2 regions of the Gracilibacillus sp. Marseille-QA3620 genome follow, and region 2 is predicted to be linked to the other one. Evidence: predicted binding sites of a transcription regulator. Region 2 holds the regulator's gene; the other holds the start of a gene.
The links. Region 2 encodes NrdR, which represses ribonucleotide reductase genes. Its sites were predicted from a motif close to AACACNATATATNGTGTT; they were not measured.
Positions count from the first base shown of each region.

Region 1: ACY8DX_RS15245 (vitamin B12-dependent ribonucleotide reductase) is a predicted target of NrdR. The motif match lies at 1,991-2,008, and genes of this name have one in related genera.

Region 1 covers NZ_CM143102.1:3,019,898-3,024,331, forward strand. Annotated here, with positions in the region: gene ACY8DX_RS15245 (vitamin B12-dependent ribonucleotide reductase) at 1-1,855, opposite strand, end outside; gene ACY8DX_RS15250 (rhodanese-like domain-containing protein) at 2,434-2,733, shown strand; gene ACY8DX_RS15255 (DUF1836 domain-containing protein) at 2,823-3,485, opposite strand; gene ACY8DX_RS15260 (hypothetical protein) at 3,618-3,938, shown strand; gene ACY8DX_RS15265 (hypothetical protein) at 4,060-4,233, opposite strand; one part of gene ACY8DX_RS15270 (IS3 family transposase) at 4,362-4,434, opposite strand, start outside.
Region 2 covers NZ_CM143102.1:3,326,449-3,330,882, reverse strand. Annotated here, with positions in the region: gene ACY8DX_RS16760 (glyceraldehyde-3-phosphate dehydrogenase) at 191-1,219, shown strand; gene speD (adenosylmethionine decarboxylase) at 1,478-1,852, shown strand; gene nrdR (transcriptional regulator NrdR) at 2,014-2,472, shown strand; gene ACY8DX_RS16745 (replication initiation and membrane attachment family protein) at 2,545-3,942, shown strand; gene dnaI (primosomal protein DnaI) at 3,939-4,434, shown strand, end outside.

The sequences.
Region 1 (4,434 bases), 310 kb from region 2:
TAAAGGCTTCACGCAATGCTTTTGTTTCTTCCTCAGTATCTCCAACCAAGAATGGGAAGCTTCCCTTCTCCTTAGCGAGTTCAATGGATTCCTCATAGGCTGCAGTCGCAATTGTTTCAAATACACGGTCAACAAGCTCATTGCCGTCTTTTGAGCCGTATTCTTTCTCACAGTAGATGAGCATATCATGAAGACCCATAACTCCAAGGCCGACACGTCTTTCGCCCAAGGCTTGGCGTTTATTCTCTTCAAGGAAATATGGAGTCGCATCAATGACATTATCCTGCATGCGAACACCGACTTTAACCGTTTCCTTCAGCTTATCGAAATTGACCGTTTTTGCGTCCTTATCTGTCATTTCCGCTAAGTTCACGGCTGCCAGGTTACATACGGAATAAGGAGCTAAAGGCTGCTCACCGCATGGGTTTGTCGCAACGACCTTTTGTCCATAGCTCTTTGCATTAGTCATGTCATTGGCATTATCGATAAAGAAAATACCAGGCTCCGCAGAGTAAGTAGCACAAATATTAATTAAATTCCATAATTCCTTCGCTCTCACTTTACGGTAAACACGCACACCATAGCCGCGTTTTTCCCACTCCCGTACGTCTCCGCAATCCGCCCATTCATTATTATAGATTTCCATTTCCTCTGGGCTGTAGGATTCTACATCAGGGAAGCGCAATTCATATTCAGCATCATTCTCAACAGCATCCATGAACTCCTTTGTCAAGCAGACAGAGATGTTTGCACCTGTTAGGAAGTCTGGATTATGGACAGCGTCATTGCCGCCGTGCGCCAGTTTTTCCTCTGCTTCTTGAATGATGGCTTCACTGAAACCGCCTAGTCCTGGAATGGTCTTATAGTTCACGATTCCCTGATACATGGCTTGTTCCTGAATGGAAAGAGGTGTGAATTTTAATTTCTCTGCAGCCAGCCTTTGAATCGTCTCATCTTCTGATACTTCCATCAAGAAGCGCAGGATTTTCGGATTTTGCATCTTAGAGATGATGAACTCAACAATATCGGGATGCCAGTCAGCAAGCATAATCATTTGCGCACCGCGACGTGAACCGCCTTGTTCGACCAAATGAGTCAGCTTCGCGATATCATCAAGCCAGGAAACCGCTCCCGAGGATTTGCCGTTAACACCACGGGCAAGGGTGTTTCGTGGACGCAAGGTAGAACCGTTTGTACCTACTCCGCCGCCTCTGCTCATAATTTCCATAACTTGCTTGCGGTGTTCAGAGATACCCTCACGGCTGTCCTTGATGAACGGCATAACGTAACAGTTAAAATATGTCACCTCTGTCTCCGATCCAGCTCCATACAGCACACGGCCAGCAGGGATAAAGTTTGTTTGAACCAATTGCTGATAGAATCTCTCAAAGGATTCCTGACGCTTCTCTTCTGTCTTCTCCACTTGTGCCAAACCGCGCGCATTGCGTTTGGCGATTTGCTCATAGTAAATCTCAAGCGGCTTTTCAATGACATCAAGCGACTTGCAAATCAAACCTGTTTTCATTTCATCATGCTTGTCCAACGAAGCTCTGTATTCTTCTTCTACAAGCACATGGGCTGTTTTCTTTTCCCAATCAATTTCTTGAATATATCCTAGTCCGCGGGCTGGGAATTTTGGATCTTCCTTGATCGTCAAGACAACGAAGTCCCCATTGGCAAGCGTAAGCTTCTCCGTATCCTTAAACGAATAGCGATCGATCATAACAAGTCTTGATACACCTTTATAAGTCTTATTCATGTCGGGTGTTATTGGAAACACCTGTGGAAAATTGGCAATATCCTTATTCAACCTTTCGACATTTACAGACAGCTTATGATTAACAGCAGTATACAATATGATCTCTCCCAACCTCTTAAGTATTCTTCATGAATGTTTTTCTTTCTCTGATGCAGTTTGTTTTAATATAAATAACGTTATCATACGTCTTTTTGAAATTCAACTACATATTGTGTCCCTATTTTTTCAACGCATACTATATATTGTATTTGTGCATTTATCGAATGAATTGTCAATCTTCCTCTATGGGCAGAATTTTAAGAGAATCTGCGATTATGAACATTTTTCTACCCATTTTGAACAAAATCAAACAATAACTAGGATTTAGGACTTTTGCCTTACATTCTACAATATTCGTCCTTATTCTGGCTTATGAACCCCTTTTGATGAAGACTGATGTCGAATGCCAGAATATAAATTATATCGGTCCGAAGGAGGGGTCGTAAAGATTAAAGCATTCTTTTTAGAGGGATTGCCATAAAAAAATTTTGCCAGACAAAATATCTCCCTGTATAATAAATGAGGGAACAAACGAGAAAGTGGGGATTTCATTGACACCAACGACATATATTCTGATTGGCCTGGCTGTGCTGATCATTGCGTATTCAATTTACAGCTATTTCTCTACAAAAAAAATGGTTAAGACCTTATCCCAAGAAGAGTTCAAAGCTGGATACCGGAAAGCCCAGCTGATTGACGTTCGTGAACAAAATGAATTTGACGGCGGACATATTTTGGGAGCCCGCAACATTCCATCCACTCAATTAAAGATGCGCATGAAGGAATTGCGCAAGGACAAGCCTGTCTACTTATACTGCCAAAGTGGTATGAGAAGCACAAGAGCAGCTCAAATGTTATACAAAAACGGCTACCGCGACCTTTACCAGCTTGATGGCGGCTTCAAGAAATGGACTGGAAAGATCAAATCCAAATAAAAAGAGCCGATGCTGTCAAAAGCGCATCAACTCACACACAAAACGCGGACAATCCCCTTTATTCAGGTTTCTGAAAAAGGGGTTTTTATTTACCCCTTTTTCGGCTGTCTATCTTCAATCTTGGCGGCTAAGCTCTCAGCAGCCCGCTTATACAATTGACTCATATGAGCAAGCGATGCTACGGCCAATAGTTCCTCAAAATATTCCGCATCCTCCTCCTGACTAGCTCCTGCTGTCTCCTTAAGCTCCTTCATGCTTGTTTCGATACTTTCCGTGAAAATGGCGGCATTCTTATCCGTTTGCTTCAAGAAGGCCTCATACAGCCAGTCAATTGAGAGATCATCCTTCATAATTCTTTCATTGAGCGGGTCAAGAATCCCTTTGATTTCATTGATGGACAGGCTTCCTTTTAGCTGATAGATAAGACTGAGCAAGATTAAGTGCCTTTTCGTGTATTTCTTATTCTTGATTGGGAAGAACACTTTAGCCTTCGCATAATTATTAATCATCGTTTTCGTAAGAATCTTCTCATCATCAGTCCGCTTTGTTTCTTTAAACTTATTCTCGAATAATTGAATGACTTGATCCATATAAAGGTCAATCTCTGGAATTTCGTGAAGATTCAGCCTTTCATTTAACCCAATATTCTCTATAAAATCCATTTTATCATTCATCAATAATCCCTCATATTTCTTCGTCTTTCCATTTATTATACGTGTTTCCTCATGCAAGGTAAATAACAACCACTTCATCTATTTCCATAAATCCCACATATGGTTTTTAATACTAGATGTATAGATCAGCAAGGAGAGACTTTTACCCCATTCCCAATATTCGGAACCGTTATATAATGGTCTATAGATTTACACAAAGGAATGGTGAACATGAAATCAGAAAAAAAGAGTGCGGTTCAGACCTTTGCCAACCAATGGTCCTTTCTCCTCACACTGCTCGCCTTTATCGTCTTTATCTTCTTTATGATATTCGGCTCGGCCTTTAGCAGCCAGACATGGATTTATTCCCTTATCCCTTTTCTGCTGGTCACCTTGATCTTAGGGGTTATTGGAATTCCCTTTGAAAACCCTAATAAAAGGAGAATTGCCCAATCGATTTTCTCTATCCTCCTATCGCTCTCGCTCATTCTGCTGTTAGGGGTTATTTATCTCGCGCCAATCTTGTTTCCATTTGGCATACCGTCTATTTGAAACCCAGATTGGTTGATGATTCCATTTGAAACATACTTGCTCATAAACAATAAAAAACACTCCCCAATAAACAGGGAGTGTTTCTTCGTTCAGCCTGCGACAAAGGATCTCGCCTTATGCCTTATGCATTCGATGGTTTCTTTTCTTCCTTTACCGAAAGGATACTGGCTTCGGTTCCATATTCCAGGCGGATTCTTTTACGTGCCTCCGCAGGTGTCCGTGCGGTAATGGGCATCATTTGTTTTTCACCCTGTGCCTCTATCTCAACGAGGAAGCATTTTGCTCCGCATCTCATTTGCTTCCCTCCTATTACTCTCTTCTCTTTATTATAGAACAAAAGCATGAAAGAGCGAGCAATGGTTATACTGTCATTGAACTGCACCCTATAAAGTAGACAGTTTAATAAAAAGGGATGTGCCGTGTTTATGCGGCGATGAGATGACTTCGGTAAGCTGCCGGAGTCATCTTTTTTAATGTCCATTGCTTTCTCGTATTG
Region 2 (4,434 bases):
TCCTCGAATCGTTTGCCAGGGCTACCCTATATGCTAATAGTTATCGCATTGAATTATTCCCATTTTATGCAAATGGAAGGGTTTTAATTGCCAAAAAAAGGCGTTCAAACTATACAGTATTTTATCTAATGTGCTATACTATTTATATAATTTTTGGTTAATTGTATAACTCATATTAGGGGGAAATGGAATGAAGGCTAGAGTTGCAATCAATGGATTTGGTCGTATCGGGAGAATGGTATTCCGGAAGGCCATCAAAGAAGACAACATGGAAATTGTAGCGATCAACGCCAGCTATCCTGCGGAAACACTAGCGCATTTAATAAAGTATGATACTACTCATGGACGATTTGAGGGGGAAGTCGTTCCACATGAGGATCATTTAGTCGTGGATGGGAAGAAAGTATTGCTGATTAATAACCGAAACCCGGAAGCTTTGCCGTGGAAAAGTCTTGAAATTGATATCGTGATTGAAGCAACTGGCAAATTCAATCATCGTGATAAGGCATCTCTTCATTTAACAGCTGGGGCGAAGAGGGTAGTGCTTACAGCGCCGGGTACAAACGAAGATGTCACAATTGTCATGGGTGTCAATGAAGAGCAATTGGATATCGCCAATCATTTCGTTATCTCTAATGCCTCGTGTACAACGAATTGCCTGGCTCCGCTTGCCAAGGTGCTTGATGAGCAGTTTGGCATTGATAATGGCTTGATGACAACGGTTCATGCCTATACGAATGACCAGAATAATATCGACAATCCGCATAAAGACCTGCGGAGAGCAAGAGCTTGTGCACAAAGTATCATTCCGACTACAACAGGTGCTGCCAAGGCTTTATCACTCGTTCTGCCACAATTAAAGGGCAAGCTGCACGGGACAGCGCTCCGTGTGCCGACGCCGAATGTATCTCTTGTGGACTTGGTCGTTGACTTGAAAACACCAGTTACGGCTGATGATGTCAACCGAGCATTGAGGAATGCAGCAGGCGGAAAGCTCGCTGGGATCATGGAGGTTTGCGAGGAACCGCTCGTTTCCATTGATTTCACCACCAATCCGCATTCAACCATTATTGACAGTCTGTCAACCATGGTGATTGGCGAACAAAAGGTAAAGGTCCTTGCTTGGTATGATAATGAATGGGGCTATTCATGCAGGGTTGTAGATTTAGTGAACCATGTAGCCCATTTACTCGTAAAGGAAAAAGCACAAGTAAGCTGAATAAGGATAGTAAAAACCGCTCCCGTATAAATGGGAGCGGTTTATTTTTGGACAACGAGTATGGGAAGAAATACAAGAATTGGCAGGGTTTTGTTGCAAAAACAACCTAAAAATTATATACTAAAAACCGTGAACTTCATATCCTGGCACTGGCTGCTTAAAGGGTTAGGACCTCGTAGGACTAACTTTCCCCCGTGGCAGTTGCGGCCAGAAACGAAGGTATCAAATTCGTTTAAATGCTTGAAGGGGGAATTAAATATGAAAACTATTGGTCGTCATGTCATTTCGGAATTATGGGGCTGTGATTTAACAAAGTTGAACGATATGAATAAGATCGAGCAAATTTTTGTAGATGCTGCACTTAGGTCGGGAGCTGAAGTAAGAGAGGTTGCCTTTCATAAATTCGCCCCCCAAGGAGTCAGTGGAGTCGTCATCATTTCTGAATCGCATTTAACGATTCATAGTTTTCCGGAACACGGTTATGCTAGTATTGATGTATATACTTGCGGTGACCTTGATCCGAACGTTGCAGCTAACTATATCGCTGATGCCTTGAATGCTCAAAAGAAGGAAACCTTTGAGATACCAAGAGGAATGGGGCCTGTTGCTGTAAGAAGAGTTCACGCCATGTAAATTCAACTATTTGAAAGGGATGCCGATTAAGAATCGCATCCTTTTTTTGACGAATCGCCGTATAATACAAAGCAGCTTTTGTCTATTTGAAACAAACACTTGTCCAAAAGGGCTTGTTTCTATAAGATAGAACTATAGAGAAAGGGACGGTGCTAATCGAAATGATATGTCCAACTTGCCACCATAACGGGACAAGAGTGCTCGATTCCCGGCCTGCGGATGAAGGTCGTTCCATACGCAGAAGAAGAGAATGTGAGTCCTGCGGCTACCGGTTTACCACGTTTGAGAAGGTAGAGGAAATACCTTTGATTGTGGTGAAGAAAGACGGTGCCCGTGAAGAATTCAGTCGTGAGAAGATCCTTCGCGGATTAATCAGGGCATGTGAGAAACGCCATGTTGCCTTGAAGGAACTAGAGGAAATCACGACAGAAGTAGAGAAGGAACTGCGAAATCAGGGCTTCTCCGAGGTGAAGAGCGACCATATTGGAGAGATGGTCATGGACCGTCTTGCTGAGGTGGATGAAGTCGCCTATGTAAGGTTTGCCTCTGTTTATCGACAGTTTAAAGATATCAACGTATTTATTAAGGAATTAAAGGAATTAATAAAAAAAGAAGATTAAAACAGGGCTGAAGGCAGTTTCTTTAGCTCTTTTTTGCCATTATCACTTCTTGCAGGCGAAAGGTTTGTAAATATGATGCAATATTCCTGGATGTTCGTAAACCCAAAAGATCGATATGTTGTCCTGTATAAGGATAAATTGTCAGAGATGGATCATAAGGTGATTCAGTATCTGTATCAGCCGCTGATCGGCGGTCTATCTATCTCGCTGTATTTGACCTTCCTTAACGAGGTGACTACCGGGATGATGTATTCAAAGCAGACCACCCACCGATGGCTGATGGATGTACTCGGTATGCCGCTTGATGACATCTATCAATGCCGCAGAAGGCTAGAAGGAATCGGCTTGTTAAAGACCTATAAGAAGGCTGCTGCCGAAGGAAATGTCTTTATTTATGAAATCATGCCTCCGCTCACGCCGGATGCATTTTTCCACGATGATCTATTGCCAATTTATCTTCAGCAAAAGCTCGACAGCAGACATTATGAGCGGCTCTTATCGATGTTTTCTGATAAGAAGATTCCAGATGATTATGAGGATGTTACTCACTCATTTACGGATGTATTTGAATCAGAGTTCAAGAATCCGAAGGAATTGGCTGAGCCGAAAACAACGACCCAAAATCAGTTCTTCTCTAAAGATGTGCAGGGATACAGCGCTAATTTCATTGAGCAATTTGACTTTGAATTATTATTTGCGTCCTTAAAGAGCAGCTTTATCTCGCGGAAATCCTTTACTCCAGCTGTTATGGAGGCGGTCGCGACGCTTGCCTATCTTTACAAGATAGGGGTTATGGACATGAGCAAGCTCATCCTCCGCTGTCAAAATGAGCATGAAGAGATAGATATTGACGAGCTGCGCAAAAGTGCGCGTGAGCTGTTCTTAATCAATCATGGTGAGGAAATGCCGGCTATTATTGAACGGGTGCAGCCGGAATATGAGCGCACCATCTTTGAGCCGAAAACGCCTGAGGAGCATTTACTTTATACATTTGAAACGACATCACCGCTGGAATTTCTAGTCAGCTTATCTGAAGGCGCTCTGCCATCAGAGAAAGATCTGGCGCTTGTTGAAAAGGTGATGGTTAATCAAAAGCTGCCGCCAGGCGTTGTTAATGTCCTTCTCCATTATGTCATGCTACGTTCGGATATGAAGCTTCAGGCAAGCTATGTGGAGACGATTGCCTCCCATTGGGCCCGCAAAAAGATTACGACCGTACGCGAAGCCTATGATACAGCCAAGAGTGAGCATAAGAAGTACCAAAAATGGGCCGATGAGAAGCAGAATAAAACGGCCAAAACAACGAATCGCCGCGTAAATACCTCCGGAAGGAAAGAAATGATTCCAGAATGGATGGATGACAAGAAGAAAAAGGAGCCAGCCGCTCAGACGGAGGATATTGCTGAGAGGGCGCGGAGACTGAAGGAACAAATACAAGGCGGAACTCAGCAGGGAGGTGAGAAGCAGTGAAGAATATACAGGACTCATTGAATAAGCTGGGGAATCGAGAGAGCTTCCAGAAAAGATGGGATGAAATGCGCAATCTGGTTTTGAGCAACCCGGATGTTCGCGCCTTTTTGCGTGAGCATGAGGATGAATTGACCAATGACATGGTTGAGAAGAGCATGAACAAATTGTATGAGTATGCGACTCAAACGAAGACATGTGATGAATGTCCATCGCTTGAAAGCTGCCGTAACTTAATTGGCGGACATACCCCGCGCTTATTCATCCAAGGAAAGAGAATTGATGTATCCTATGAGCCATGCCGCAAGAAACTCCTCCATGAGGAGAAGAACCGCCTGCGGAAGCTGATTCACGCGAGCCATGTGCCGAAGGAGATTGTGAATGCAACCTTCGCTGATTTATATATTGATGAGTATGTGACAGAGGCGAGAATTGAAGCAATCGAGAAGGCTAAGAATTTCGTCGATAATTATAAAAAAGGCATCCATAATAAAG